DNA from 3 places in the Streptomyces sp. NPDC001914 genome. Region 3 is predicted to be linked to each of the others. Evidence: riboswitches for the same ligand, from Rfam matches in the RefSeq annotation. Region 3 holds a riboswitch; each other region holds the start of a gene.
What was found. A riboswitch is a leader RNA that binds a small molecule or an ion and turns the genes downstream of it on or off. The one in region 3 is predicted to bind S-adenosylmethionine.
Positions count from the first base shown of each region.

Region 1: it holds a riboswitch for S-adenosylmethionine, as region 3 does, so the genes downstream of both, ACFYYF_RS23865 (aminotransferase class V-fold PLP-dependent enzyme) here and thrC (threonine synthase) in region 3, are expected to answer to the same signal.
Region 2: it holds a riboswitch for S-adenosylmethionine, as region 3 does, so the genes downstream of both, ACFYYF_RS14680 (putative leader peptide) here and thrC (threonine synthase) in region 3, are expected to answer to the same signal.

Region 1 covers NZ_JBIASW010000008.1:259,096-269,242, reverse strand. Annotated here, with positions in the region: gene ACFYYF_RS23890 (NlpC/P60 family protein) at 1-946, opposite strand, end outside; gene ACFYYF_RS23885 (NYN domain-containing protein) at 1,314-2,663, opposite strand; gene ACFYYF_RS23880 (hypothetical protein) at 2,700-2,939, opposite strand; gene ACFYYF_RS23875 (rhomboid family intramembrane serine protease) at 3,092-3,847, shown strand; gene ACFYYF_RS23870 (Lrp/AsnC ligand binding domain-containing protein) at 3,890-4,171, shown strand; gene ACFYYF_RS23865 (aminotransferase class V-fold PLP-dependent enzyme) at 4,211-5,572, opposite strand; SAM riboswitch class IV at 5,760-5,876, opposite strand; gene trpD (anthranilate phosphoribosyltransferase) at 5,961-7,025, opposite strand; gene ACFYYF_RS23855 (cytochrome bc complex cytochrome b subunit) at 7,195-8,835, opposite strand; gene ACFYYF_RS23850 (Rieske 2Fe-2S domain-containing protein) at 8,832-9,908, opposite strand; gene ACFYYF_RS23845 (c-type cytochrome) at 9,905-10,147, opposite strand, start outside.
Region 2 covers NZ_JBIASW010000004.1:490,195-500,341, forward strand. Annotated here, with positions in the region: gene ACFYYF_RS14655 (GNAT family N-acetyltransferase) at 1-375, opposite strand, end outside; gene ACFYYF_RS14660 (ABC transporter substrate-binding protein) at 466-1,491, opposite strand; gene ACFYYF_RS14665 (amino acid ABC transporter ATP-binding protein) at 1,652-2,416, opposite strand; gene ACFYYF_RS14670 (amino acid ABC transporter permease) at 2,617-3,621, opposite strand; gene ACFYYF_RS14675 (hypothetical protein) at 3,934-4,068, opposite strand; SAM riboswitch class IV at 4,225-4,370, shown strand; gene ACFYYF_RS14680 (putative leader peptide) at 4,407-4,472, shown strand; gene ACFYYF_RS14685 (cell envelope biogenesis protein OmpA) at 4,584-5,378, shown strand; gene ACFYYF_RS14690 (hypothetical protein) at 5,637-5,909, opposite strand; gene ACFYYF_RS14695 (acyltransferase family protein) at 6,217-7,524, shown strand; gene ACFYYF_RS14700 (expansin EXLX1 family cellulose-binding protein) at 7,561-8,517, shown strand; gene ACFYYF_RS14705 (PP2C family protein-serine/threonine phosphatase) at 8,678-9,910, opposite strand; gene ACFYYF_RS14710 (IclR family transcriptional regulator C-terminal domain-containing protein) at 10,002-10,147, opposite strand, start outside.
Region 3 covers NZ_JBIASW010000011.1:186,467-196,613, forward strand. Annotated here, with positions in the region: gene groL (chaperonin GroEL) at 1-1,523, opposite strand, end outside; gene ACFYYF_RS28715 (cold-shock protein) at 1,894-2,097, opposite strand; gene ACFYYF_RS28720 (MoaD/ThiS family protein) at 2,539-2,814, opposite strand; gene thrC (threonine synthase) at 2,811-4,109, opposite strand; SAM riboswitch class I at 4,127-4,283, opposite strand; gene ACFYYF_RS28730 (glucosyl-3-phosphoglycerate synthase) at 4,489-5,433, shown strand; gene ACFYYF_RS28735 (trehalose-6-phosphate synthase) at 5,513-6,973, shown strand; gene otsB (trehalose-phosphatase) at 7,401-8,255, opposite strand; gene ACFYYF_RS28745 (DUF3263 domain-containing protein) at 8,582-8,809, opposite strand; gene ACFYYF_RS28750 (ROK family protein) at 8,995-9,990, shown strand; gene nagA (N-acetylglucosamine-6-phosphate deacetylase) at 9,998-10,147, shown strand, end outside.

The DNA of each region.
Region 1 (10,147 bases), on a different contig from region 3:
CGTTGCCCGCGTAGAGGCCGACGTGGTGCTGGTCGCCGTAGAAGATGACCAGGTCGCCGACCTGCAGGTCGCTCTGCGAGTAGATGCGGGTGCCCGCGTTGGCCTGGGCCTGCGAGGTGCGGGGTATGGTCACGCCGGCCTGGGCGTAGGCCCACGAGGTGAGACCCGAGCAGTCGAACGAGCTGGGGCCGGAGGCGCCGTAGACGTACGGCGAGCCGATCTTGCTCTGGGCGGCGGAGAACGCCGCTCCGGCGCGGCCCGAGGCGGCCTTGGTGTTGCCGAGGTCGACACGCTCGCTGGCGCGGGTGGCCCGCTCCTGCTCCTCGGAGGCCAGCGCCGCCTTCTCCTGCGCGGTCAGCGTGTTGAGGAGCTTCTGCGCGGAGCCCAGCTTGCTCTGGACTTCCTTCTTCTTCTTGGCGAGCTCGGCCCGGGTGTCGGCGAGGTCCTTGAGCTTCGCGGAGGCCTCGGCGCGCTGCTGGGCGAGCGAACGCTGCTTCTCCTGGACCTTCTTGAGCGACTCGACCTGCTGGGCGCTGAGCTGGTCCATGGCCGAGGCCTTGTCCAGGAAGTCGTCCGGGTCGGAGGAGAGGAAGAGCGCCACGGAGGGGTCGATGCCGCCGGTGCGGTACTGGGCGCTGGCCATCGAACCGAGGCCGTCGCGCAGCTCGTTGAGCTCCTCCTGGCCGCGGGCGACGTTGTCCTGGAGAGCGCTGATCTGCTTCTGCAGCTTCTGCTGCTTCTCCTTGGCGCCGTCGAGCTTCTCCGTGGCCTGCTCGGCCTCTTCGTAGAGCTTGTCGACCTTGGTCTTGACCTCGTCCTTGTTGGGCTTCTCGGACGGCGTCGCGTTGGCGGCATTGGCGCTGAGGACAACAGCCGCCGCGGCGGCGGTGGTGAGCACGGTCACACGGGTGCGGCTCGGCTGCTTGGGTCGACGGTGGGACGCCACGAAGGCGAGCTCCTTCTTCCTCCAGCCGCCTGCCGAAAACGCCGACGGGCGGTGCCCCTCCACCGTCACTCCCCATGAGTGATCACCCGAGTTAGAGGTTCGAGGCACGACCCTAGTGACCTACTTGTGATCAGTTCAAATCCAAACCTGAAAATTCTTTGTCACGGAGAGCATTCTTTGCAATCAACTCACCTGCAGTGATGTCCGCTTGACACTACGTCGCGTGAAAGTCCGGCGAATTCGGGCATCAGGCCTAGACGTTACGCATGGTGCGTAGGGGGCTCACGCGACTTACGGAACCGATCGCCGGGCGCGCCGAATCGGACCCACGAAGCGGATCGAAACGGACGAAAGAGGAAAAGAACGCTCAGCCGCGCGAGAAGCGCTTGAGGAGCACCACGGACGCCACCGGCCGGGCACCGGCCTTGGCGATCCCGTCGGCCACCTCACGGTCGGTCGAGACGACGATGACCGGCCGGCCGGGCGGCTCGGCCCGCACGAGCTGACGGATCAGCTCGTCCGCCGTGACACCGGGCTTGGAGAAGAGGACCCGCACCCCGCGCGGGGGCGCGAGCAGCACCGGCGCGGCCAGTTCGGCCCCGTCGAAGACACAGGTGACCTCGGCGCCGGTCTGCGCGGCGAGCTGCGAGAGCTGTCCGAGCAGCCGCAGCCGCTGCTTCTCCAGCGGCATCTGCGGATAGCCGGTCTTGGTGACGTTGTAGCCGTCGACGACCAGGTGCGCCTGGGGCAGCGCGAGCAACTGGTCCAGGATCGCGGGGTCGTTCTCGGACAGCGCGCGGGCGGCGATGTCCTTCGGGGTCATCCGCCCCGGCTCGACCGCCTCGACCGTCTCCGCGGGCCGCACGGAGACGGGAGGCAGCGCCAGTTCCCGGCGCAGCCCCTGGGCCGCCTCCAGGACGGTGTCCAGCAGCAGCCGCACCCGCATGTCCTCGACGCTGCGCCCCTCACGGGCCGCCTTGCGGGTGGCTTCCAGGGCCGCCTCGGCCTCCGAGAGCCGCGCCTTGAGCCGCCGCGTCTCGCTCTCGGCCGCGGACACCTGTGCCTGGCTCTCCGCCTTCGCGCCGTCCGCCTCCGCCTGGAGCTTGCGCAGGGCCGCCTCGCCGCGCTTGACGTCGCTGAGGGCCCCGCGCAGCTTGCGGTGAAGCGATTCCGCTTCCTTCTTGGCCGACTCCAGTTCCGTGCGCAGCCGTTCGGTCTCGGCACGGGTCTGCCCGCGGGCCTCCGTGAGTTCAGCGCGCAGCCGGTCCAGTTCGGCGCGGCTCTCCTCGTCGGCGCGCTCGGCGTCCGCGCGCAGGGCCTCCTCGCCCGCGGCGGTCACGAGCTTCACCCAGCCCGTCGGACGCACGACGTAGGCCGCGGCCGCCACGTCCAGCGGATCCGCGGCCGGGGGCGGCGCGCCCGAGTCGAGAGCCCCGACGAGCTCGGGCTGGGTCTCTCTGAGCTTCTCGGCGATGCGCTGTCTGAACAGCGGGTCCGTCTCCAGGGCCGTCGCCATCGCGTTGCCGGCGAACTTGGCGCGGCGATTGGGGGCGAACCGGGCGTACTGCCTCAGCTGTGCGGGCAGTTCGGACACCGTCAGCCCGCCGAAGCCGTCCGAGACGATCTGCACGACGCGTCGGCGCACGCCGTCGGGCAGCGGACGGTCGAGCACCTCGGCGGTGCCGTCGTCCGGCTCCCCGCCTGTGGTCTCCACCATCCGTTTCACCCCAATATCCGTGCGGGGCCCGCTCCGTCAGGAGCCGGCGCCCGGCCTGTCCACGAGTTCGACCTGATCCACCGCGTTGCACCAGCGGCACCGCACCGACTCGATGGTCTCACTGACCACCTCGCGCTCCTCCACCTTCGGCTCACCGGCCAGGTCCAGGTGCACATACTCGACGACCTTCGACGAGCGGGTCACGTCGAAACGCGTGAGGTTGCCGCAGAGGGTGCAGCGCCAGCGGGTCTTCGCATCGGGCAGGGGAACTGTCATAGGGCAGCCGCTTTCCTTCTAGTGTCCGTCCGGCGCCGGTCTCCCGGTGCTTTGGCTCGTAACCCTACGGCCTGGCGGGTACTCGACGCTCGGGTGTCCACGGCGGCGAGGCGGTCTGTGCGCATCGGTGCGGTTACGTCATGCTCTGCACCATGATCGGCAATTGGAGTGCGACGGTCCGCAGGGCGCTGCGGGGCCGGTCCGCGCCGGTGACGTACGGACTGATCGTCCTGTGCTGTCTGATCTTCGTGATCGGCCCCGCCTCGGGCCTCGATCCCGCGTACGGCACCGGGGACGAACTGCTGGTCGCGCAGCGGGCCTACTTCCGCCGCTGGGGCGTGGTGCCGGCCGCCCTGTTCGACGGGGCCCCGGGCGAGGCGCTCACTCCCGCGACCGCCCTGTTCATCCACGGGAGCTGGCTCCATCTCCTGGGCAACATGCTCTTCTTCTACGTCTTCGGGCTGATGACCGAGGAGCGCATGGGCCATCTGGAGTTCGCCCTGTTCTACCTGGGCTGCGGGTATCTGGCCCTGCTGGGGTACGCCGCCGCGAACGCGACCTCGCAGCAGTCCCTGGTCGGGGCCTCCGGGGCGATCTCCGCGGTGCTCGGCGCCTTTCTGTACCTGTTCCCCGGGGCCCGGGTGACCAGTCTCTTCCCGTTCCTGTTCTTCCTGCCGCTGCGGTTCCCGGCCTGGGTGGTGCTGCCGTTCTGGTTCACCCTGCAGTGGCTCGCGGCGGGCCGCAGCAGCTCGGGCCCCGGGGTCGCCTACCTGGCCCACCTCGTGGGCTTCTCCCTGGGCTTCGTGTACGCGTGGGCGCGCTTCCGGCGGCGTCCGGCCGTCGTGCCCGCCCGGGCGGTGCTGCCGGGGCCCCCGGTGGAGCGGCCGGGTCCGGGGGACCGCGAGTAGGGTGAGATCCCCAGCAGCGGCCCCCTAGGGAGAGAACCAGCCGTGATCACCGCGATCGTCCTCATCAAGACCAGCGTGGACCGCATCCCCGAGATCGCCGAGTCGATCGCGTCGCTGGAGAGCGTCAGCGAGGTCTTCTCGGTCACCGGCACCTACGACCTGATCGCCATGGTCCGGGTCCACGCCCATGACGACCTGGCGGACGTCATCCCCGGCAGGATCAGCAAGATCCCGGGTGTCGAGGCGACGGACACGCACGTGGCGTTCCGTACGTACTCCCAGCACGACCTGGAGGCGGCGTTCGCGATCGGTCTCGACTCCTGACCGACGCGGCGCCGCCTCCGGGCGGGGCGGGGGCGGTCGTCAGACCGCCGGGACGCAGCGGCCGTCCTCGGTGCGGTACTGCCAGCGCGCGCCGTCCTCGACGAGCTCGCGCACCGCGCGGACGAACCGCTCGACGTGCTCGTCGGGGGTCCCGGCCCCGAAGCTGACGCGGATGGCGTTGAGGGACTTCTCGCCGGGGGCCGCCTCGGGGGCTCCGCACTCCCCCGCGGTCTCCGGGTCGCTGCCGAGCAGCGTGCGCACGAGCGGGTGGGCGCAGAAGAGGCCGTCGCGCACCCCGATGCCGTACTCGGCGGACAGCGCGGCAGCGAAGTGCGAGCTGTTCCAGCCCTCGACGACGAAGGAGATGACGCCGACCCGCGGGGCGTCGTCGCCGAAGAGGGAGAGGACCCGGACCTCGGGGACCTCGGCGAGGCCCGCGCGGACGGTACGGATCAGGTGCTGCTCCCGGGCGACGAGCTTGTCGAAGCCCTCGTCGGTGAGCGCCTTGCAGGCCGACGCGATCGAGTAGGCGCCGATGACGTTCGGCGAGCCGGCCTCGTGGCGGGCGGCGCTGTCGTGCCACTCCACGTCCACGCCGCCGTCCGCGCGGCGGGTGACCTTGCGGCTGGCCCCGCCGCCCGCGAGGTACGGGTCGGCCTCGCGCAGCCAGTCGGAGCGGCCCGCGAGGACACCGGAGCCGAAGGGCGCGTACAGCTTGTGCCCGGAGAAGGCGACCCAGTCGACGTCGAGGTCCTGGACCGACAGCGGGTGGTGCGGGGCGAGCTGTGCGGCGTCGAGGACGATGCGGGCTCCGTGGGCGTGGGCGGCCGCGGCCAGCTCGCGCACCGGCCACAGCTCGCCGGTGACGTTCGAGGCGCCGGTGACGCAGACCAGGGCCGGGCCGTAGGGGTCCCGGGCGGCGAGGGCGCGCTCCAGGGTCTCGACCGCCTCGCCGGGGGTGCGCGGGGCGTTCAGGTAGGTGACGCGGGCGTCGCGCCAGGGCAGCAGCGAGGCGTGGTGCTCGGTCTCGAAGACGAAGACCTGGCAGCCGGCCGGGAGGGCCGCGGCGAGCAGGTTGAGCGAGTCGGTGGTGGAGCGGGTGAAGACCACCTGGTCGCCGGCGCGGCAGTCGAGGAACTCCGCGACGGTCCTGCGGGCGTTCTCGAAGAGGTCGGTGGAGAGCTGCGAGAGGCAGCCGGCGCCCCGGTGGACGCTGCCGTAGTAGGGCGCGTACGCGGCCACGTCGTCCCACACGCGCTGGAGGGCGGGCGCGCTGGCGGCATAGTCGAGAGCCGCGTAGGTCACCTCGCCACCGGTGACGAGCGGGACGGTGACATCCCGGCCGAGAACGGGCAGAGGGGCACAAACAGCCTGGTCGGCGGCAACGGTGGAAGCGGACATGGCGAGCTCCTGTGAGAGGCAGGCGGGATCACCGCGCGAGCCGGCCGCCGTCGGGCGTCGCTCAGCGCGGGAAAGGGTGAAAGGGGGTGTGCGGAGGCGGGGCTCGGCGCCCTAACGCATTCGCTTGCTCACAGAAGGCTCCCTCGAACGACCAGGACCCCTGGTTGTCCGCCCGGAGAGCGGGAGGGGTCCGCGCTTGCCGTAGGCCTCGCTGCCTACGGCCTGGTCTTCACCCGGGGCACCCCGCCACGGACGGAGGGTTGCCGGACAGCCGGCCGGGGCCTGATGGCTGTCACTCATGACCTGGTACAGCATCTTGCCAGAGGATCTTCTCCGCGCAAGACGCAGTCCACGATCCGGACTGCGTCTCGCGCGGCGCTCTCGGCGGTCAGGCGTTGCTGGCGGCCACCCAGCGCTCCAGGGTGCGCTTCGCGGCACCGGAGTCGATGGCCTCGGCCGCCCTGTCCATCTGGTCGCGGAGCTGCCCGGCGAGCGGCCCGCCGGTCGGCGACAGGGCCACCAGGGCCGCCGCCGAGTTCAGCAGGACGGCGTCCCGTACGGGCCCCTTCTCGCCGTCCAGCAGGCGTCGGGCGACCTCCGCGTTGTACGAGGCGTCGGCGCCGCGCAGGGCCTCCACCGGGACGATGTCGAGCCCGACGTCGCGGGGGTCGAAGCGCTCCTCGGCGACCTTGCCGTCGCGGACGACCCAGACGTGGGAGCCCCCGGTGGTGGTCAGCTCGTCGAGGCCGTCGTCGCCGCGGAAGACCAGCGAGGAGTTGCCGCGCTCGGCGAACACGCCCGCCACGATGGGCGCCATCCGGGGGTCGGCGACGCCGACCGCCTGGGCCTTCACGCGTGCCGGATTGGTCAGCGGTCCGAGCACGTTGAAGGTGGTGCGGATGCCCAACTGGCCGCGGGCGGCGGCCACATGACGCAGCGCCGGGTGGAACTTGACCGCGAAGCAGAAGGTGATCCCGGCCTCCTCGGCCACCTCGGCGACCCGCTTCACCGGCAGCTGGAGATTGACGCCGAGCTTCTCCAGGACGTCCGAGGAGCCGGACGCGGAGGACGCGGCCCGGTTGCCGTGCTTGACGACCTTGGCGCCGGTGCCGGCCACCACGATCGAGGACATCGTCGAGATGTTGACGGTCTTCGCGCCGTCGCCGCCCGTTCCGACGATGTCGACGGTGTGTCCGGGCACCTCGATCACGTTGGCGTGCTCGTACATAGCGCGGACGAGTCCGGCGATCTCCTGGACGGTCTCGCCCTTGGCCCGCAGGGCCACCACGAAGCCGGCGATCTGCGCGTCGGTCGCCTCGCCGCGCATGATGCGGTCCATCGCCCAGGCCGTGTCGTCCGCACTCTGGTCGCGGCCTTCGAGCAGTCCGTTCAGTACGGCGGGCCAGGAACGGCCCGCCGCGGTGTCGCCTCCAGCGGGGTTCACAGCGCTCATGGTCGCTCCTGGGTTCGTGGGTCACGCGGTCGCGGGTGACACGGGTCGGGGTGACGCGGGGTGGATCGCCCCGCACCACCGGGTGAGTCCACCCTATCCAGCCCGGGGGACGGCAAAGAGCCCCGTCCGTGTCATGGACGGGGCTCCTGCCGTGGCGGACAGCCGGGGATCAGTGGTGGCCGTGGCCGCTCGTGATCTCCTTGTACTCCTCGACGGTGGGCTTGGGGATCTGGCCCTCGTCGCCGTAGAAGCCCTTGCTCATCTTGGCGCGCAGCTTCTGCGTGCCCGAGACCTTGCGCTCGACACCGTTCTCGTCGACCGTCGGGCCGATCTCGGCCGGCTTGTACTGCTCGTGCGCGGTGAGCGTGTGCAGCGCGTCCTGGCTGAGCGGCTCGTGGACCTCGATGAACTCACCGTGCGGCAGGCGCTTGATGATGCCCGACTCGCGGCCGTGCAGCACCTTGTCCCGGTCCCGGCGCTGGAGGCCGAGGCAGATCCGCTTGGTGGCGATGAAGGTCAGCACCGGCACGACGAAGAACGCGATCCGGACGAACCAGGTGATCGAGTTGATCGACAGGTGGAAGTGCGTGGCCCAGAGGTCGTTGCCACCGCCGATGAGCAGGACGAAGTACCAGCTGATCCAGGCGGCGCCGAACGCGGTCCGGGTCGGGACGTTGCGCGGGCGGTCCAGGATGTGGTGCTCGCGCTTGTCGCCGGTGACCCAGCCCTCGATGAACGGGTAGACCGCGATCGCGACCAGGACCAGCGGGAAGATGACCAGCGGGATGAACACACCCAGGACGAGCGTGTGACCCCAGAGGTTGATCTCCCAGCCCGGCATGACACGGATCAGGCCTTCGGAGAAGCCCATGTACCAGTCGGGCTGGGCGCCGGTGGACACCTGGTCCGGACGGTAGGGGCCCAGGGCCCAGATCGGGTTGATCGAGGCGATCGCCGCGATGGCCGCGATGACACCGAAGACCAGGAAGAAGAAGCCTCCGGCCTTGGCCATGTAGACCGGCAGCAGCGGCATGCCGACGACGTTGTTGTTCGTCTTGCCGGGGCCCGCGAACTGCGTGTGCTTGTGGTAGAAGACCAGGATCAGGTGGCCGACGACCAGGCCGAGCATGATGCCCGGCAGCAGCAGCACGTGCACCGAGTAGAAGCGGGCCACGAAGTCGCCGCCCGGGAACTCGCCGCCGAACAGGAAGAACGACAGGTACGTGCCGACGATCGGCACGGACAGGATCGCGCCCTCCATGAAGCGGACACCGGTGCCGGAGAGCAGGTCGTCCGGGAGCGAGTAACCGGTGAAGCCGGTGAACATGCCGAGGACGAACAGCAGGAATCCGAAGACCCAGTTGACCTCACGGGGCTTGCGGAACGCACCCGTGAAGAACACGCGCATCATGTGCACGAACATGCCGGCGAGGAAGATCAGCGCGGCCCAGTGGTGGATCTGACGGATCAGCAGACCACCGCGCACATCGAAGGAGATGTGCATGGTCGAGTTGAACGCCTCGGACATCAGCTGGCCCTGCAGCGGGACGTAGCTGCCGTGGTACTCCACCTCGTTCATCGACGGGTGGAAGAACAGGGTCAGGTACACACCCGTGAGGATGATGATGATGAAGCTGTAGAGGCAGACCTCACCCAACATGAACGACCAGTGGTCGGGGAAGATCTTGCGCATGTTGGACTTGGCCAGGGAGTAGATCCCGAGGCGGCCGTCGGCCCAGTCGGCGACCCGCTCACCGGCGGGTGCCTTCTCGCGCGAGGAGCGCGAGTCGGAGGTGGTGGTAGTGCTCATCCGCGCTCCCAGAATGCAGGACCGACGGGCTCTTCGAAGTCGCTGAGCGCTTCGAGGTAGCCCTCAGCGTTCACGCCGATCTGCAGCTGGGGCAGGGCGTGACCGGCCGGGCCGAAGATGACCCGGGCACCGTCGGAGAGGTCGAAGGTGGACTGGTGGCACGGGCACAGCGCGTGGTGCGTCTGCTGCTCGTACAGGGAGATCGGGCATCCGACGTGGGTGCAGATCTTCGAGTACGCCACGATGCCCTGGTAGGACCACTCGAGTTCCTGCTTGTCCTTGATGTCCTCCGGCTGGAGCCGGATGATCATCAGGGCCGCCTTGGCGATCTCCTTCTGGAAGTCCTCGTCGTGCTCCTCCAGGCCCTCGGGCTTGGCGAAGGTGAGCGAACCGACGGCCAGGTCCGAAGGACGCAGCGGCTCGTTCGTGTTCATGTTGACGAGGAGCTTGCCCTTGGACCACAGCGTGTGGCGCAGCTTCGTGCCGGGCAGCGGACCGAGGTCGCGCAGCAGCATGACGCCGGAGAGCGGGAACAGGGCCAGCGCGCCGAACATCGTGTTGCGGATCAGCTTGCGGCGTCCGAGCGCGGACTCCGTGGCACCGTCCTTGAAGTCGGCCAGGACCTTGGCCTTGACCTCGGGCGCCGCCTCGATCGGGTGACGCTCGTCGGCGATCTCCACGTCGGACATCAGGGTGCGGGCCCAGTGGACCGCGCCCGCGCCGATCGCGAACAGCGCCACACCGAGGCACATGCCCAGCGCGAAGTTCAGCGCGCTGATGTGCCCGATCGGGAACACGTAGATCGACTTGTCGTTCGGGATCGCCACGTACGAGGCGATGAAGCCGACGGTGGCCACCATCGACAGCACGAACAGCATGGCGACCAGACGCTCGGACCGCTTGGCGGCCCGCTCGTCGATGTCCTGGATGCGGTGCTCGTGGGGCGGAAGCCCCGGGTCCGCGAACGGGTTCTGCTCGTCCGCGACGGCTACCGGACCGTGACCGTGACCGGCGTGGTCGTCGGAGGCCCGCTCGGCGGGCACGTTCTCTTCTGGAATGTCTTGGCTACTCATGACTTCTTGGCCTTTGCGGTCCGAGCGGCGACCCAGACGGCGACGGCGACCAGGGTTCCGAGGCCGAAGACCCAGCCGAACAGGCCCTCGCTGACCGGCCCGAGGCCGCCCAGCTCAAGACCGCCGGGGCTCTCGGTGTCGTCACCGTTGACCGCGTCGAGGTACGCGATGATGTCCTGCTTGTTCTTCTCCGTCAGCGTGGTGTCGGGGAAGGACGGCATGTTCTGCGGGCCCGTCTG
Region 2 (10,147 bases), on a different contig from region 3:
GATCTCGGGCACGTCGGCGGGGCCGAGGCGTACCGCTTCGGGCGCGGGCTCGGCGCGCAGCGCGGTGGCGGTCAACTGGACCCCGTCGCCGCCGTGTTCGATCGTCCAGCCGTCGGGCACGGCCTGGATCGCGGTGACCGGGGTGACCGTCCCGGGACCCACCAGTTCGGCGAGGTCGTCCCACGCGCGGGGGTCGGCGGGATCCGCGAGCGCGGTGAACGGGGACACGTCCGTCGGGTAGCGGGCGGCCCTGCCGACGCGTTCGGCGAGGTGGGCGTGCGGGCCGGTCAGCGCGGCCCACGCGGCGTTGTCGAGGATGTGCGGTGGGGCCGGGCTCGGGGAAGGGGCGGGTGCGGGGTGGACGCTGGTGGACATGGCGGTGCGGGTTCTCCGTATCTGGAACGCGGCCGGTCGCGCCCGGGACTCCGCCGCGATGCGGCGGAGTCCCTTGGGGCGGGCGGTGGTTCAGGAGTTGTCGAGCGGCAGGCCGGGCGGGTTGACCTCGGAGGTCTTCACCGCCTCGTTGGAGAGGTTCCAGGCGGCCAGCCACTTGGCGTACTGGCCGTTGTCGATCAGGTAGTTGATGGCGTCGGCGACCGGCTTGGCGAGACCGCTGTCCTTCTTGGCGGTGGCCGCGATGAGTCCCTGGATCGTGGCGCCCGCGCCGGAGAACTGGCCGGCGTTGCGGGTCGGGTGAGGGGACTTGGCGTTCTGGGTGACGTGGTAGGCGACGGCCGGGTTGGGGCCGAAGGAGGCGTCGATCTTCCCGCTGTTCAGCGCCAGAGCCGTGGCGTTGTTGTCCTGGTAGTACTTGACGGTGAGCTTCTTGCCCGCCTTGGCCAGCTTGTCCTTCCACTCCAGGAGGATCTTCTCCTGGTTGGTGCCGGCGCCCACCGCGACGGTCTTGCCGGCGAGGTTCCGGTAGTCGCCGTCGAAGTTCCAGGTGCTCTTCTTCGGCACCTCGAAGGCGAGGTTGTCCTGGCGGTACGAGGCGAACTCGTACTTCTTCTTGCGTTCCTCGGTGTCGGTGACGTTCGAGAAGGCGACGTCGACCTTGCCGCTGTCGATCCCGACGAACAGGTTCTCCCAGGTGGAGTTCTTGACGACCGGCTTCAGCCCGAGGACCGCGGCGACCAGCTTGCCGAGATCGGGTTCGCTGCCGGTGAGCGTCTTCTGATCCTGTCCGACGAAGTTCAACGGCGGCGATCCGGCGGGCAGTGCGCCGATGCCCACCACCAACGTGCCTCTTTCCGCGACGGACTTGGGCAGCTCGGCACTGATGGACTTCACCTCGGAGACCTTCAACGTGGTTTCCTTCGCTGCCCCGTTCGAGAGCGCGCCCACGGTCACGGTTCCGGCCGCGTCGGACCGCGTCCGGGTGGCGGCGTCGCTGTCCGCGCCGCAGGCCGCGAGGGAGACGGCGAGGGAGGCGACGGCCGCGGTGGCGGCGACGCCGCGGAGGGCTGTGCGGTTCAGGCTGTGGGTGCGCATGGCTGTCCTTGTCGAGTGTGCGATGAGAGATGTGGGGGAACGGTCCCGGCGGGCCGCCGAATCGGGGGTCCGCCCCGACGCGGGTCGGGGCGGCAGGGCAGGGAACACCTCGTCGAGCGGTGTCCCGCTGCGCGTCGGACATGAAGCGGTCGGAGCACCGTCAGAGCACCTTGCTCAGGAACTCTCGGGTGCGTGCTTCTCGCGGACGGTCCAGCACCTGCTCGGGCGGACCCTGTTCGACGATGCGCCCGCCGTCCATGAAGACCACACGGTCGGCGATCTCACGGGCGAAGCCGATCTCGTGGGTGACGATGACGAGTGTCGTGCCGCTGTGGGCCAGGTCCTTGATGACCGCGAGGACTTCGCCGACCAGTTCGGGGTCGAGCGCGGACGTGGGTTCGTCGAAGAGGATGACTCCGGGACGCAGGGCGAGGGCCCGGGCGATGGCCACGCGCTGCTGCTGACCGCCGGACAGCTGCCGGGGGTAGGCGGCGGCCTTGTCGGCCAGGCCCACCCGGGCGAGCAGATCACGGGCGAGTTCCTGCGCCCCGGCCCTGGACAGCCTGCCGGTCGCCACCGGGGCAGCGGCCACGTTGTCCAGAACGGTCAGGTGCGGGAAGAGGTTGAAGTTCTGGAACACGAACCCGATCCGGCTGCGCTGGGCCAGGATGACCCGCTCGCTCAGCTCCTTGAGACGGTCGCCGTGCCTGCGGACGCCGATGAGCTCGCCGTTCAGGCTGACGTGGCCGATCTCGGGCTTCTCCAGGTGGTTGATCACCCGCAGGAGGGTGGACTTGCCGGAGCCGGACGGACCGAGGACGACCGTCACCTCGCCGGGCCGGACGGTCAACTCCACGCCGTCCAGCACCTGTTGGGACCCGTACCACTTGTGCACGTCGTGCACCTCGACGGCGGCCGGCCGCACGTGCAGCCCGTCGTCGATCTCGGCGGCCGGGTCCGAGGCCGCGTGCGAGGCCGGGGCCGGGTCCGCGGCCGGGTGCGTCACCGGGGCGGAGGCTGTCGACGCCGCGTCCGTCGCCCGGACGGAGGCAGTCGGCGCCGCGTCCGTCACCTCGCCGGCCGGGGCCGTCCGCGTCTTCACCGTCGTCGGATTCGTCTCGCCGCTCATATCGCCGTCTCCCTCCGGAACCGGGCTCGCACCTCGCGCAGACCGTTCCGCGCCTTCTGCAAAGGGGTCGGCGGCAGGGTGCGCAGGGCGCCCCGCGAGTAGTGCCGCTCGACGTAGAACTGGATGACGGACACGACACTGGTGAGGATCAGGTACCAGGCGGTGGCGACGAGGAGCAGCGGCACGATGTCGCCGGGGTAGGTGCTGCCCATGCTCTGCACGGAGCCGAAGAGGTCGAGCAGGGACACGTAGAAGACCAGCGAGGTGCCCTTGATGAGACCGATCAACTGGTTGACGTAGTTGGGGGTGATGGAACGCAGCGCCTGCGGGAAGACGATCTTCGCGAACTGGTACCGCTTCGGCAGACCGAGGGCGGACGCCGCCTCGTGCTGGCCCTGGTCGACGGAGAGGATCCCGCCGCGCACCACTTCGGAGGCGTACGCGGCCTCGTTCAGGCTCAGTCCGACGACGGCGACGGCCATGTCGGTCGCCAGGCGGGACTCGTCGAAGGTGAAGAAGGCCGGCCCGAACGGCACTCCGACGCTCAACGTCTGGTACAGCGCGCTGAAGTTGTAGAGGAAGAGCAGGACGACGATCAGCGGAACCGACCGGAACAGCCAGGTGTAGACCCAGCTCACCGCCCGCAGCACCGGGCTCCGGGAGAGCCTGGCCAGAGCCAGCAGGACACCGCCCAGAAGACCCAACACCGCGCTGTAGAGGGCGACTTCCAGGGTGATGAGCAGACCGTCGAGAATCGTCGGGCGCAGGAACCAGTACTGGAAGCGATCCCACTGGTAGAAGGGGTTGGTCACCAGTCCGTGGGCGATCTGGGCGACCAGCACCAGCACGACGGCCGTGACGATCCAGCGGCCGGGCCGCCGCAGCGGCAGGACCCGCTGGGCCGCCGGACGTTCGGACGCGGCGGGGAGGTCGGTACGGGGGATCGCCTCGGCGGGCGGTGCTGATCCGAAGGACACAGCGGCGCCTGGAGGTTGGCTCATGGAGAACTCCAGCGGATTCGGACACCCCGGACCACGGAGCGGCGGCGCACCGCCGAGCGGGACGGCTCGGTACACGGCGATGCGCGGGCACAGGTGGGACGAGGGCTGGGCGGGGAAGGGGCGTTGCGCGACCACGGCGGCCGCCGAGGGCTGGAGCCGTCAGCGCGTGGCCGTCAAAGGCCTGCGGTGATCAGAGACCTGAGGACATCGAAGACCTGAAGTCGTCGAAGACCTGAAGTCGTCGAAGACCTGAGGTCGTGAGAGACCTGGAGGAACCCTCGGCTCGGGACGGCCGAGGACTCGGAGAGACCGTCAGCCTCGGCTGAGGGAGCGACACGTGCCCGGACACAGGGCGCTGTTGACGCGCAGCAGGTCCACGGCCCGGTCGGCGCACAGCACATCGCGACCGAGGCGCCGCCATGCGGCCGTCCCGTCTGCTGCGTGCATCGCCGTCACCATTTCTTCTCCGGCCGAAAGGCATCCTGTGGTGGGCCGCACGTTAGGCCCGCCCCGAAAAGAATGTCAATGCGGGTGACCACCAGGTGAGACCGTGCGTCCGGCCTTCTTGACGGCGCAACAGAGCGCGCCGAGACTGTCATGGACGGTCACGATTGTCAGCGCCCACGGCGCGGGTTCGCCCCGCTCCAGTGGTCATCGGCCCCGGCCCGCTGACAGGCAACCCTTCCGCCGCGACGGGGTGCCCCGGGTGACGACCGGGTCCCGCCGGTGCGGCGGGGCAAGCGTGGTCTCGCGTCTCGCGAGCCCTGAGCCGGGACCGGTGGGAATTGCCCAAGAGCGGTTTGACGAGGCGCCTGCACATCGACCTCCTGCGCGTCTCCAGCGCTTACTGATCCGCGACCGGTCCGTTAGATCCGGACCGGTGCGACAAGCGCAGTCATTCCGCATCCGGCCGCCGGTGCCCACAAAGCGGCGGTGGCTTCCGTCTTCCCCCAGGGAGAGTCATGCCCGAGACAGCTTCGCGCCCGTCAAACACTGCCAACTCACGCCCCTGTGACCAGATCTCGCTCCCGTCGGCCGCTCCGCGGCTCAAGCAGGCGACGGCGTCGTCCGCACTCCCCCACCGCGTCGACAGCCGCATCGGTGTCGGTCTGGCGGGCGGCTTCTACCCGGCTCCACACCGCTACGAGCTGTATCTGGCGCAGAGTTGTCCGCCCTCGCTGCGCATCGCCATCACCCTGGGACTGCTCGGCCTGCGGGACTCGGTCGCCACCACACTCGTGGCGGACGCCGCGCGGACTCCCGACGCCTTCGCCTCACTGCGCCGTGCCTACGAGGCCACCGAGCATCACTTCGACGGGCCGCTCACCGCGCCCGCCCTGTGCGACCGGTGGAGCGGACGCATCGTCAGCAACCACACGCCCGCCATCCTCCGCGACCTGGCCGGTCTGCGCTCGGGTCACACCACGACGTGCCCGTCCACGCTCTGTCCGCCGCCCCTCGCCGCGGACATCGAAGCCCTCCGCGAGCTGCTGGACCGCGCCGTCACCCTGGCCGCCCCGCCCTCGGAACTCGCGGCGGCCCTGGAGCTGCTGGACTGCCGGCTCTCCTCGCACGCCTACGTGCTGGGCGAATCCCTCACCGCGGCGGACGTGGACGTATGGACGGCGCTCACCGGTCTCGGCCGGTCCCGCGCCCTCGGCTCGCGCCCCCGGCTCCTGGACTACGTACGGCGTCTCGGTGGTCACCCGGCCTTCCGGCACGGGAGCGACCTGGTGCCCCTGACCGCGGCCGCCTGACCCGGACGGCGGGTCCGGCTGCCGGGCAGGTGGGTGTTTCCGCGCGCGCGACGAGCGCCGGCGCGGAGCCACCGGCCCGGCGGTCGGACCAGGCCGTCGCACGGAACCGCCCGGCGGCCGGACCCGACCGTCACACGGAACCCCGCCGCGACCAGACCCCACAGTCACACGGAACCCACCCGCGGCCGTACCCCACAGTCACACGGAACCCACCCGCGGCCGGGCCCGACAGTCATACGAAACCCCGGCGCGGACCGATCACTCGCGCGGGACCAGCAGAATGCTGACCCCGTTCACGGTCGACGTCCATCGCCGGCCCTGCTCAACGACCTCCCGCCCCGGACCCAGAATGCGGTCCTGGAGCAGCAGCGCCGAGTCGCGGAGTTCCTCCCACGGCTCGGGCGTCTCGAAGGCACGTCGGGACCGCTCCACGGAGCCGATGAGAGAGCGGCATGCCGCCTCGACGTCGGGGACGTTCTGTCCGGCCGAGCCGACGCCTTCGAGCGACCACGTCATCCACAGGTGGCCCATGGGATCACTCTGTCCCATCCCCGCGGGCGACGCATGCCGGCCTCGCGAGCACGGCCGACGGCCACGAGGCGCTGACCAGCACGCGTAGGCAGTCACGGTGAATTTGGGCAATCCTGGCTAAAGCCGCCTCATCAGGGCGTGTCCCGTGCCGCGTCGCCGGCTGTCCGCACTTCGATGTGGAATCCACGGCCTCGCGAACCGAACACCGGCGAGCCGCCGGACCGGGCCGCCCGGTTCGCCGTGCCCGCTTCCCGCCCGGTCCGGCGCAGCCGCCACCCCACAGGACCCGGTCCAGGCAGGCGTTTCCATGGAACCCGCACCCCCCGTTCTCCGGCCGCTTCCCCGGCCGACGCCCCCGGCATCGCCCGCCCCCGCGCCCGGTGGATCCGCCGGAGCCACGCGCCTCGGCCGGCTGGACGCCCTGCGCGGGATCGCCGCGCTTCTCGTGGCGGTCGACCATTCCTCGTACTCCTTCATGGCGGAGTTCCGGGGGCAGGTGATGCCGCAGATCGACATCGGCCGGTACGGCGTCATGCTGTTCTTCCTGGTGAGCGGTTACGTCATCCCGGCCTCGCTGGAGCGCCGGGGCTGCGTCAGGAGTTTCTGGATCGGCCGGGCCCATCGCATCTACCCGCTCTGGGCCGTGGTGGTGGGTTCGGTACTGGCGCTGAATCTCGTGGGCCTCGCGCACCTCGGGGCCCGTTTCGACGGACAGAATCCCGTCACGGTGGCCGTGGCCCACGCCACGCTGCTCCAGGAAGTACTGGGGACACCGAGTGTCGTCCTCGTCCTGTGGACCCTGTCGTACGAACTGGCGTTCTACCTGCTGGTGGTCGCCCTGTTCACGGTCCGGCTGCACCGGCGCTCGGCGACGGTCGCGGTGTCTTTGGGAACGCTGGCCGCCGTGACCGCGACCGTGGCGTTCGTGCCACCGGCGTCCGCGCTGTCCTCGGCGGTCGGCAGGGGGCCGCTCATCGCGCTCGCCGCGACGGTGCTGGTGGTCGCCGTCCTCTGCGGGAGTTCCCGAAGGTCCGCGCTGCGGGTGCCGGGGGCCGTGGCGGGAGGCGTGCTCGCGCTGGTCCTGGTCCCCTTCAACGGCACCGTTCCCCTCTGGGAGGGCCTGGTGATCCTGGCCGTCATGTTCCTCGGCACCGCCGTCCAGCGGGCGGAGAGCGGGACGGGCACCTGGCCGCGCGCGGCACTCACCGCCGCGGTGGTGGTGATCTGCTCCGTGGGGAGCGCGTACGCGAACGGTGACACGGACCGGTTCGCGACGCGCGGCTGGATCACGGCCTTCCTGCTGGCCGTACTCACCTTCGGACTGGCCCTCGCGCTGCGCCGCCGGAGATTCCCGCGTGCGCTGATCTGGCTGGGGACGGTCAGCTACTCGGTCTACCTGGTGCATCCGGTCCTGCTGGCGGTGAGCGACGGCGTGATCGGCCGGCAGCGGCACGACGAACCCGTACTGGAGGCGGCCTTCCTCGCCGTGCTGCTGGCGTCCTGCGCGCTGACCCATCGCTTCGTCGAGGTACCGGGCATGGCACGGGGCCGGGAGCTGATCCGCCGCGCCGAAGAGGGAAGGGGCGGCAACCTTTCCGCCTCCGGCGGCGACTGACGGGCGTACCAGCGGCCCGACCCCGAACGGATGCGCATGAAGGAAACGAGACAGGCCGCCCGTCGGCGCGGACGGCGGCCGACGCTGAGGGCCGTCACCCCCGTCGCGCTGTTCGCGGTCGGGGCGCTGGTCTGTCTGGTCGTGGCGTTCCGGCCCGGCGGCCAGGCCGATACGGGACGGGCCGCGGACTCGGCGGTCACCGGTTCCCGGGGGACCAAGGCTCCCGGCCGGGAGTCTCCGGACGGATCGACGTCCCCCGCGGCGACCCGGTCGGCGAGCCCGGACGGCTCCCCGACCGCTACGGCCCGTACCTCGACCGCGTCCGCACGGCCGTCGGCCTCGGCCGCCTCCCGGGCCACGAAGACGACCGCCCCGCTGGCGGGACGGATCCGCCCGGGCGTCGGCTACCGGGGAGTGGCGACCACGTACGACGCCGGGACCGGCGACGGCGCCTGCTCCTACGGTCCGAGCGACGAGCTCATGACCGCGGCGATGAACCACACCGACTACGAGACGGCCGAGGCCTGCGGGGCCTACGTGCTGGTGCGCGCCGACGGCGGTGCGAGCGTCACGGTCCGGATCACCAACGAATGCCCGACGGGCTGCGTCCCCGGCCAGCTCGATCTGAGCGCCCCGGCGTTCGCCCGGCTCGCGAACCCGGCGGCCGGCCGGATCCCGATCACGTGGAAGCTGCTGAGCCCCGGCGACTCCGGCACGCTCTCCCTCCGGTACAAGACCGGGTCCAGCCGCTACTGGTGCGCGCTCCAGGTGATCGGCCACCGGAACCCGGTGGCCCGGCTCGAACTCCGCTCCGGCGGCGTGTGGCGGCAGCTCCCTCGCACCGACTACAACTACTTCCTCGCCGAGGACGGCGGCGGCTGCGGAGGCCCGGTCCGGATCACGGACATCTACGGTGAGCGTCTGACGGTCGACGGCATCGCGCTGCGGCCCGACGCCGTGCAGCCGACCCGGCTCCAGTTCGCGGGCCACTGACCGGGCTCCGTGCGCGGGCCACTGCCCTGGCTCCAGTGCGCGGGCCACTGACCCGGCCCGTCCCGTGCGGGGCGACCGCGCCCCGTCGCACGCCGTGGCGCGGTCGGGACGGTTCTTCCCCGGAACGGGCTCCGTCTCCCGCCGTCCGCGTCCGGGACGGCTACTCCGCGGCCCTGCCGCAGCCCACACCGGCGGCGGGCGGCCGGGGCGGTGAGGGAACGGTGACCGAGCCACCCGCGGCGATCGCGGACCCCGACTCGGCGGGGTCCGGCTTGCGGAGCAGCAGCAGGGCCGCGTCGTCGTGCAGCCTGCCGCCCACATGGGCCTGGAGCTCGGCGTCGAGCGCGGCGAGCGTGGAGGCGGGCTCGTCGGACACGTGCCGGGCCAGACCTTCGGCGAGGGCGTAGAACTCCCGGCCGTGGTCACGGGCCTCGGTGACCCCGTCCGTGTACAGCAGCAGCTGGTCGCCGTCGGCCAGGGGCAGCACCTGAAGGCTCGGGGTCTCCCCCGTCAGAGCGCGCAGCCCGAGCGGCGGAGCGGGGTTCACGGGGTCGACCGACACGACGCTCCCGGACGAGCTGACGTGCAGCGGAGGGGCGTGTCCGCAGTTGACGACCTCCAGCCGGTCCGGTTCCGGGTACCCGGCGACCACGGCGGTGACGAAGTCGTCGTAGCCGAGGTTGCGCGCCAGACTCCGCTCGATCCGGGCCACGACGGTGAGGAGGTCGGGCTCGTCGTAGGCGGCCTCGCGGAAGACACCGAGCACGAGCGCGGCGGTGCCCACGGCGGGCAGGCCCTTGCCCCGGACATCACCGATGATCATGCGGACCCCGTACGGCGTCGGCACCAGCGCGTAGAGATCCCCGCCGATCCGGGCCTCGGCCGCGGCGGCGCTGTAGCGGACGGCCACCTGGAAGGGGCCGACGTTCGAGGGTATGGGCGCGAGCAGAGCGTGCTGGGCGGCCTCCGCGACGGAGCGGACGGCCGCGAGGACCCTCTCGCGGCGCCAGCGGAGCGCACTGGCCAGGGCGCTCGCCCCGGTGACGGCCGCCAGGGCGGACAGGACGGCGATGAGCTCGTCACCCGGAACCCCGTCCCGGGAACCGAGCAGCGCGCTCAGCGTCGCGGCCAGGAAGCCGACGCACAGGACTCCGAGCGGCCGGCTGGTGGTGGCGGCCAGCGCGGGTCCGGCTGCCAGCAGCGGCAGCCAGATCATCCCCGCTCCACCGGCCAGGTCGATGAGCACGATGGCCCCGACGATCAGTAAAGGCAGCACCGGGGTGCCGAAGGCGAGGTGGGCGGCGCGCTTGCGGGCCGCCGCTCCGGAACCGACGCCTCGGTTCCTGAACGTCCGCGGCCAGTGCTCGCTGCCGTGCTCTCGGGCCTGACTCATGTTCGTCCGCAGTCCTCACCTGGGTTCATCCCTGAAATGTCCGGTTGGTCTAGGAAAGACGTTCGGGATGTGGTCCACAAGCGCGGGGATTTCAAATAGTGAGCGACAGGCTTCTGGTCACCCGGTTCGCGGTCGGGATCAGTCGCGTCAGGACCTCGTCGAGCCGGGGGAGCCGCTCGGCGGGGAGCGATACGCCCAGCGAGCCCAACGTGGCCCCGCTGTACACGGGTACGGCGA
Region 3 (10,147 bases):
GCGATGGAGGCGGCGTTCTGCAGGGCAGAGCGCGTCACCTTCGCCGGGTCGATGATGCCTTCGGCGATCATGTCGACGTACTCACCGGTCGCGGCGTTCAGGCCGTGGCCGACGGGAAGGTTGCGCACCTTCTCGACGATGACGCCACCCTCGAGGCCACCGTTGACGGCGATCTGCTTGAGCGGGGCCTCCAGGGCCAGACGCACGGCGTTGGCGCCGGTCGCCTCGTCACCCGAGAGCTCGAGCTTCTCGAAGACCGAGGAAGCCTGGAGCAGGGCCACGCCACCACCGGCGACGATGCCCTCCTCGACGGCCGCCTTCGCGTTGCGAACGGCGTCCTCGATGCGGTGCTTGCGCTCCTTGAGCTCGACCTCGGTGGCGGCACCGGCCTTGATGACGGCCACGCCGCCGGCCAGCTTCGCCAGACGCTCCTGGAGCTTCTCGCGGTCGTAGTCCGAGTCCGAGTTCTCGATCTCGGCACGGATCTGGTTCACACGGCCGGCGACCTGGTCGGCCGAGCCGGAGCCGTCGACGATCGTGGTCTCGTCCTTGGTGATGACGACCTTGCGGGCGCGGCCCAGCAGGTCCAGACCCGCGTTCTCCAGCTTGAGGCCGACCTCCTCGGAGATGACCTCGCCGCCCGTGAGGATGGCGATGTCGCCGAGCATGGCCTTGCGGCGGTCACCGAAGCCCGGGGCCTTGACGGCGACGGACTTGAAGGTGCCACGGATCTTGTTGACGACCAGGGTCGACAGGGCCTCGCCCTCGACGTCCTCGGCGATGATCAGCAGCGGCTTGCCCGACTGCATGACCTTCTCCAGGAGCGGGAGCAGGTCCTTCACGTTCGCGATCTTGGAGTTCGCGATCAGGATGTACGGGTCGTCGAGGACGGCCTCCATACGCTCCATGTCGGTGGCGAAGTACGCCGAGATGTAGCCCTTGTCGAAGCGCATACCCTCGGTGAGCTCCAGCTCCAGACCGAAGGTCTGGGACTCCTCGACGGTGATGACGCCTTCCTTGCCGACCTTGTCCATCGCCTCGGCGATGAGCTCGCCGATCTGGGTGTCGGCGGCGGAGATGGAGGCCGTGGAAGCGATCTGCTCCTTGGTCTCGACATCCTTCGCCTGCTCCAGCAGGGCACCGGAGACGGCCTCGACGGCCTTCTCGATACCGCGCTTGAGGGCCATCGGGTTGGCGCCGGCGGCGACGTTGCGCAGGCCCTCGCGGACGAGCGCCTGGGCGAGAACGGTCGCGGTGGTCGTACCGTCACCGGCGACGTCGTCCGTCTTCTTGGCGACTTCCTTGACCAGCTCGGCGCCGATCTTCTCGTACGGGTCCTCGAGCTCGATCTCCTTGGCGATGGAAACACCATCGTTGGTGATCGTGGGCGCGCCCCACTTCTTCTCGAGGACGACGTTGCGGCCCTTGGGGCCGAGGGTGACCTTGACGGCGTCGGCGAGCTGGTTCATCCCGCGCTCGAGACCGCGCCGTGCCTCCTCGTCGAACGCGATGATCTTGGCCATGTGAAGTGGTCCTCCCGGACGGGGTGGATTGCTCCGGATCGCGCCCGCGCCCGCGACGGACGGCCCCCGAGCCCTGTGGTTCCTTGCCCCACAGGCCCGTGAGCCTCGCCGGCCCGATCCAAGTTCTGTCACTCTCACTCGGAGAGTGCTAACGCCAATGATTAGCACTCGACCCCTGCGAGTGCAAGCGCCTCTCAGCAAAACAGGGCCGCCGGGCAGCCTCCGCGCGACGCCCCGGCCGAGGGGGCTCGCGGGCACGCGGGCGCACGCGCCACGCGGCAGGACCGGCCGGGGACGCACGAGGGGCCCGCATCCCCTGCGGGATGCGGGCCCCTCGTGCGTGAGTGAGTCGGTGGTCGTTCGCGCCCGATCAGACGGCGAGTTTGACCATGTCCGCCTGCGGACCCTTCTGGCCCTGCGAGATCTCGAACTCCACTCGCTGACCCTCTTCAAGGGTGCGGTAGCCGTCCATCTGAATCGCGCTGTAGTGCACGAAGACGTCCGCACCACCGTCGACCGCGATGAAGCCGTACCCCTTCTCCGCGTTGAACCACTTGACGGTGCCCTGAGCCATGCCTAACTCCCCTATTACTGGCCCTTGCACAGATCCACACTTCGCGGATCCGGGTCAGACCTCACCCCCCAACGGTTGGGGGTGTGCGCCGGAACGCGTCGACCGCGGCTGAATGTATCTGTCCAACTGCCCTCTGCAACAGGTCAATCGGACGAGAATTCTGGGCATGGCCGATCAATGATATGCGGAGAATGCGCAAGGATTCGGGGCAAGTCGGGCCCCGCAAATGCCATAAAATGCCCAAAAAGGTGAGCCATTTTGGCTACTTCTTGTCGCCCGCCGAAGGGTCACTCATATGCGTCCGGCATGAAACCAACATCCAGATCGGCGCGACTTCCCCAACTCTAGCGCGTTCAACCCTACAGAATTGCCCCCTCCGCTTGTCTCACGGAGGGGGCAATTATGTGAACGCAATGTGTTCGGCATTACCGAGGGTAACGATCAGCCTCCGGCGACGGCCGGAATGATCGAGACGCCGACGCCGTCCGGGGTCGCCGTCTCCAGTCCCTGCTCGAAGCGCACGTCGTCGTCGTTGACGTACACGTTCACGAAACGGCGCAGCTTGCCCTGGTCGTCCAGGACGCGCGCGGCGATGCCCGTGTGGTTCTTCTCCAGGTCGCTGATGACCTCGGCGAGGGTCGCGCCCTCGGCCGTCACCTCGGCGGCGCCACCGGTGTAGGTGCGCAGGATGGTGGGGATGCGGACGTTGACGCTCATGATGCGAGGCCAGCCTCTCGGAAGGAGTCGAGGTTCGGGCGGATGGTCGCGGTCAGCCCGGTGTCGGAGGCCACCGCGTCCAGGGTCTTGAGGCCGTCGCCGGTGTTCAGCACGACCGTGGTGAGGGCCGGGTCGAGAAGACCGTTCTCGATGAGCTTGCGGGTGACGCCGACGGTCACGCCGCCCGCCGTCTCCGCGAAGATGCCCTCGGTGCGCGCGAGCAGCTTGATCGCGTCGACGATCTGCTCGTCGTTCACGTCCTCCACCGCGCCGCCGGTGCGCCGCGCGATGTCGAGCACGTACGGGCCGTCCGCCGGGTTGCCGATCGCGAGCGACTTGGCGATGGTGTCCGGCTTCTGCGGCCGTACGACGTCGTGGCCGGCCTTGTAGGCGACGGAGACCGGGGAGCAGCCCTCGGCCTGGGCGCCGAAGATCTTGTACGGCTTGTCCTCGACGAGTCCGAGCCTGATCAGCTCCTGGAGCCCCTTGTCGATCTTCGTGAGCTGGGAGCCGGAGGCGATCGGCACGACGAGCTGGTCGGGGAGCCTCCAGCCGAGCTGCTCGCAGATCTCGTACGCCAGGGTCTTGGAGCCCTCCGCGTAGTACGGCCGCAGGTTCACGTTGACGAAGCCCCAGCCCTCGCCGGCCGGGTCGCCGATCAGCTCGGAGCAGAAGCGGTTCACGTCGTCGTAGTTGCCCTCGATGCCGACGAGCTCGCCGCCGTAGACCGCGGCCATGACGACCTTGCCCTGCTCCAGGTCGTGCGGGATGAACACGCAGGAGCGGAAGCCGGCGCGGGCCGCCGCGGCGCCCACCGCTCCGGCCAGGTTGCCGGTGGAGGAGCAGGAGAGGGTGGTGAACCCGAAGGCGCGGGCCGCTTCGAGGGCCTGGGCGACGACGCGGTCCTTGAAGGAGTGCGTCGGGTTGCCGGAGTCGTCCTTGACGAAGAGCTTTCCGGCGTCGACGCCGAGCTCACGGGCGAGGTTGTCGGCCTGGACGAGCTTGGTCCAGCCGGGGTTGATGTTCGGCTTGTCCGCCACGTCCGCGGGGACGGGCAGCAGCGGCGCGTAGCGCCAGATGTTCGCGGGTCCCGCTTCGATGCGCTTGCGGAGTTCCTCGGTGTCGTACGCCGAGAAGTCGTAGGCGATCTCCAGCGGGCCGAAACACTCCTCGCAGGCGAAGAGCGGGCCGAGCGGGACGCGGTGTCCGCACTCGCGGCAGGAAAGCGCCGCGGCGGGGCCGAGGTCTACCGCGTCGGCGGAGTTCGTGGTGCTTGCAACTGTCTGCGCAGCCATGGAGGCGAGGCCCTTTCTCCTCATCTTCCTCACGACGCACTTCGCCGTGAGACGGATTTGGCACCTTCCCTAGCCGGGAGCCTCGCGACGCGATCGACATCGATCGGTACGAGACCGGCTGGAGGGTTGCCGGGGCTTCATCGGGCCGTATCCCTCTGCCCCTCTGGATGAGCGGTATTTGATTGTTGAACTGTTGAACACGATACGCGCCGACGATCCAGGACATGCGATGGTCATGCGCGTTGTTCAAGACTGTAACCGAAGGCCAGGACAGTTGAGATAGTCGTCCGAACCGCGAGACGACGGCAATCGATCTGCCGCTGGCCGCAGCGGGCACGCCGATGAGAGCGTGTGATCAGACAGTGAGGAGCCGCAGACGGTGCTGAGAGAAGTCGAAAGCTGGCTGAGCACACGCTCCTGGTCCGCGACCGACCGCCCGCTCCACAAGATCATGGCAGCCAAACGCGTCACCGGCTCCACGGTCAGTGTCGTCCTGCCCGCGCTGAACGAGGAGGAGACGGTCGGCGAGATCGTCGCGATCATCCGCCACGACCTGATGCAGCAGGTGCCCCTCGTCGACGAGATCGTCGTCGTCGACTCCGGATCGACCGACCGCACCGCCGCGGTCGCCGCCGCCGCGGGCGCGCGGGTCGTCCACCGCGACGACATCCTCCCGCGCATCCCGGCCGTGCCCGGCAAGGGCGAGGTGTTGTGGCGGTCGCTGCTCGTGACGAGCGGGGACATCGTCTGTTTCGTCGACGCGGACCTCAGGGAGTTCTCGTCCGACTTCGTCTCCGGGATCGTGGGACCGCTGCTCACCGACCCTGGCGTGGACCTGGTCAAGGCCATGTACGACCGCCCGATGGCCGGCGGCGGCGGGCAGGGCGGCCGGGTCACCGAGCTGATGGCCCGCCCCCTGCTGAACATGCACTGGCCCCAGCTCGCGGGCTTCGTCCAGCCGCTCGGCGGCGAGTACGCGGCCCGCCGCTCGCTGCTGGAACAGCTCCCCTTTCCCGTCGGCTACGGCGTCGAACTGGGCATGCTCGTCGACGCCCTGCACCTGGTGGGCCTGGACGCCCTCGCCCAGGTCGACGTCGGGGTGCGCAAGCACCGGCACCAGGACGGCCAGGCACTCGGCCGCATGGCCGCCGCCATCTACCGCACCGCACAGCTCCGGCTGGCACGCGGGCACCTGATCCGCCCCTCCCTCACCCAGTTCGAGCGCGACCGCGACGGTTTCCGGCCGCGCACGTACTCCGTGGACACGGAGGAAAGGCCGCCGATGAGCGAAATCTCCGAGTACCAGGCGCGCGAAGCCGCGTAGTCAGGCCCTGAACGGCCGGGCATCGCATACGGCCGAAGGGCGCGTTTGAGCGTTTCGAGACGGGGCTAGGTTTCGAGGCATGGCTTCAACGCACGGTGCCCACAGGATTCTGGTCGCCTCCAACCGCGGCCCGGTCACCTACGAGGTACGGGAGGACGGCTCGCTGCACGCCAGACGCGGCGGCGGCGGCCTCGTCTCGGGACTCTCGGCGATCGGGCCGGACGCGGGCGCCCTCTGGGTCTGCTCCGCGCTCGGCGACGGTGACCGGGAGGCCGTCCGGCGCGGAGTCCACGAGGACGGCGTACGGATGCTGGCCGTCGACGCGGACACGCACGCCGACGCGTACAACGGCATCGCCAACTCCGTGCTGTGGTTCGTGCACCACCTGCTCTACCAGACCCCGCTGGAGCCGGTCTTCGACGCGGAGTTCCGGCGCCAGTGGGAGTCGTACCGGACCTACAACCGCGCCTTCGCCGAGGCGCTGGCCGAGGAGGCGGCCGAGGGCGCGGCCGTGCTGGTCCAGGACTACCACCTGTGCCTGGTGCCCGGGATGCTCCGCGAACTGCGCCCCGACCTGCGCATCGGTCACTTCTCCCACACCCCGTGGGCGCCCGAGGACTACTTCCGGATACTGCCCGACGACATCCGCGCGGAGCTGATGGCGGGCATGCTCGGCGCGGACCGGGTGGCCTTCCTGACCTGGCGGTGGGCCACCGCGTTCATGCGCTGCGCGGAGGAGACCGATCCCGCCCGCTACCGCGCCGTCCTGCCCCCGGACGGTGCCCCCAGGACGATCGAGCACCTGGACGGCACCGGGGCGCCGGTGCGCGAGACCCGCGTCGGCGTGCACGGCCTCGGCGCGGACGCCGAGTTCCTGCGCGAGCGCTCGCACCGCGCGGACGTCGGGGAGCGGATGGCCGCGCTGCGCGAGGAGATCGGCGCGGACCGCCGGACGATCGTGCGCGTCGACCGGACCGAGCTGTCCAAGAACATCGTGCGGGGGCTGCTGGCGTACCGGCAGCTCCTCGACGACCACCCGGAGTGGCGCGAGCGGGTCGTCCACGTGGCGTTCGCCTATCCGTCGCGGCAGGACCTCGCGGTGTACCGGGACTACACGGCCGAGGTGCAGCGCGTGGCTGACGAGATCAACTCCCAGTACGGGACGCCTGGCTGGACCCCGGTGGTGCTGCACGTGAAGGACGACTTCGCGCGCTCGCTCGCCGCCTACCGGCTCGCCGACGTCGCCCTCGTCAACCCCATCAGGGACGGCATGAACCTCGTCGCCAAGGAGATCCCGGTCGTCTCCGACGAGGGCTGCGCGCTGGTCCTGTCCCGGGAGGCCGGGGCGTACGAGGAACTGGGCGAGGACGCGATCTCCGTGAACCCGTACGACGTGACCGGGACGGCGCGGGCGCTGCACGAGGCGCTCGTGATGCAGCCGGGCGAACGCGCGGAACGCACCAAACGCCTGACCGCGGCCGCCACGGCCCTCCCCCCGGCCCAGTGGTTCCTGGACCAACTCCACGAACTGGAGTCCTGACCGGGAGCGGGCGGCGGTCGCGGTTCCGGTCCGGTGGGTGGGTCGGGGCCGCGCCGGTACATCAGGCCGCCGCCGTCGGACGGAGAAGTGACCGTTAGTGGCGACGGCCATCGATGTACCGGCACGTCCCCTTCCGCCGGATCCCGGCCGCGGGTGCATCGTGGTGGCGGTCCCAGCCCAAGATTTCAGCCCCGGCCGGCAAAAGTTCAGCCCCTCCGGCGATTGAGGAGCGGGGTCCGGGGCGGAGCCCCAGGGGGTCACGTCTCGGGTGCCGTGCAAGATTTCAGCCCCGGCCGGCAAAAGTTCAGCCCCTCCGGCGATTGAGGAGCGGGGTCTGGGGCGGAGCCCCAGGTTCGGGACGGGTAGGGGCGGAGGGGGCGAGACAAGCCTGACCCGCGCCGGGTCACCGGGGTGACGAGCGGCCGGGTCAGGGGAGTTCGGCCGCGATGGCCGCGAGCAGCCGGACGACTCCGGCGGGCCCCTCGACCACCAGGTCGGCCCGCTCGGCGAGCTCGGCGACCTCGGAGCTGCCGCTGCACACCAGGAGCCCGGGAATCCCGTCGGAGCGCAGCTTCTCGACGGCGGCGAAGGCGGGCAGATCCCCCAGATCGTCACCCGCGTACAGAACGGCCTCGGCACCGGTCTCCCGGATGTACTCCAGAAGGGCGACCCCCTTGTCCATGCCCGGCGGACGCAGCTCCAGGACCATGCGCCCCGGCTCGACGATCAGCCCGTGCCGGGCGGCAAGTTCACCCAGCGGCCCCCGCAACGCCTCGAAAGCGGCCTGCGGATCGGCGGCACGCCGCGTGTGCACGGCGACCGCACGGCCCTTCTCCTCGATCCAGGTGCCCTGCCAGGCGCCGATCCGGTCGAGGAACCCCGGCAGCTCGGCACGGACGGCGGCCACGCCGGGGTGCGGGGCGGGCGCGGTGACCGTACCGCTGACCGCGTCCCAGCGCTCGGCGCCGTAGTGGCCGAGGACCACCAGGTGCTCCAGCCCCGCCACACCCGCGAACCCGCCGTGGCGCACGGCGACCCCGGCCGGGCGGCCGGTGACCACGGCGACGGAGGCGACCTTGGGGGCGAGCGCGGCGAGCGCGGGGACCGCGTCGGGGTGGGCGCGGGCCCGGTCGGGGTCGGGGACGATCGGGGCGAGGGTTCCGTCGAAGTCGAGTGCGACGACCGTCCTGGCGGGACGCGTGAGGATCGCTTCCAGCGCGTCGCGACCGGCGGGGGTCACCGGAGCCGGCAAGGAGTCCTTGGATTCGGGGTGGCTGCCCATGGGGCGACCCTATCGGGGCCGCGGCGGCAACACCTCCGACTCCCGACCGACCGGGCACCCCCGGACAGCGAATGCCTCGATCCCAGCACCGCCCCCGACCACCGGCACCAGCACCGGGTCCCACCACTCGCCCCGCCGACCGCCGCCGCCATCGGCTCCCGCCACCCGCCCCGCCCCAGGCCCCGGCCGCCCGGCCCGAGCCACCGGATCCCGCCGCCCCGCCCGCCGTCCCACCGGCACCGGGTCTCACGACTCCCTCCGCCCCCGGCTCCCGCCGTCCGGCCCACCGGCACCAGCACCACCACCGGGTCTCGCCGCGCGCGGTCTCAGCGCTCGTCGCGGCGGGACTCGCGGACCCGGCGGAGTCTGTTCACCGTGACGGGGTCGTGCGCGAGGGCTCGCGGATCGTTCAGGAGCGCGTTCAGGAGCTGGTAGTAGCGGACCGGGGCGAGGCCCAGCTGTTCGCGTATGGCGCGTTCCTTGGCGCCGGGGCCGGGGAAGCCGCGGCGCTCCAGGGCGAGAATGCTCCGTTCACGCGCGGGCAGTTCTTCCATGGACAGCACGGTAGCCCCCGGTACCGACAGGCGCCGGGTACGGGGCCTGTCGGCGACCGGCACGGGCCTTCCCCGCCTTCGGGGCCCCCTCCCCGGCCCCGGTCACGTCTCGGAATGCGGATTAAGGGTCTCCATCACGCGAGTGGACTAGACCTTTCCAGGGGTAAAGCGCGACACTGTCCCCCGTGAGACACGTCATCGCCCTCGATGTGGGCGGCACCGGCATGAAGGCCGCCCTCGTCGGGGTGGACACCGAGCCCTCCCCGGACCGCCCCGACGCGCCGCGGCCGCAGGCCTCCGGACACCCCGCGCTGCTGTACCAGGCCCGCCGGGCGACCGGCCGCGAGCGCGGGCCCGACGCCGTCGTCGAGGACATCCTCGACTTCGCCGCGGAACTGCGCGCCTACGGCGAGGAGCACTTCGGGACGAGCGCGCTGGCCGCCGGCGTCGCCGTCCCCGGCATCGTCGACACCGCCGAGGGCATCGCGGTCTACGCCGCCAACCTAGGCTGGCGCGACGTCCCGCTGCGCCGGCTGCTCGCCGAGCGGCTGGGCGGCGTGCCCGTCGCGCTCGGGCACGACGTGCGCACCGGCGGCCTCGCGGAGGGCCGGATCGGCGCCGGGCGGGGAGCCGACCGCTTCCTGTTCGTCCCGCTGGGCACCGGCATCGCGGGCGCCATCGGCATCAACGGCGGCGTCGAGGAGGGCGCGCACGGCTTCGCGGGCGAGATCGGCCACATCGTCGTACGGCCCGGCGGTTCCCCGTGTCCGTGCGGGCAGCGCGGCTGTCTGGAGCGGTTCGCCTCGGCGGCGGCCGTCAGCCAGGCCTGGGCCGAGGCGTCCGGCGACCCCGGGGCGGACGCGGCGGACTGCGCCAAGGCCGTCGAGTCGGGCGACCCGAGGGCGCTGGCCGTCTGGCAGGAAGCCGTCGACGCGCTCGCCGACGGCCTGGTCACCGCGCTCACCCTCCTGGACCCGCGCACCCTGATCATCGGTGGCGGGCTCGCCGAGGCGGGGGAAACCTTGTTCACACCCCTGCGGGCCGCGGTCGAACGCCGTGTCACGTTCCAGAAGCTGCCGTCCATCGTCCCCGCCGCCCTCGGGGACACCGCCGGATGCCTCGGTGCCGGGCTCCTCGCCCGGGACCTCCTGAACACCACTTCTACGACTCCCCGGAGGTAACCACCCGATGGCCCCTAGCAAGGTTCTCGCCGGCGCCCGGGTGGTACTGCCCACCGGGATCGTGCACGACGGCCGCGTGATCATCGACGGTCCGCGGATCGCCGGCGCGGGTGCCTCCGAGACGCGACCTGCCGGAGTCCACGGGGCGGTCCCCGCG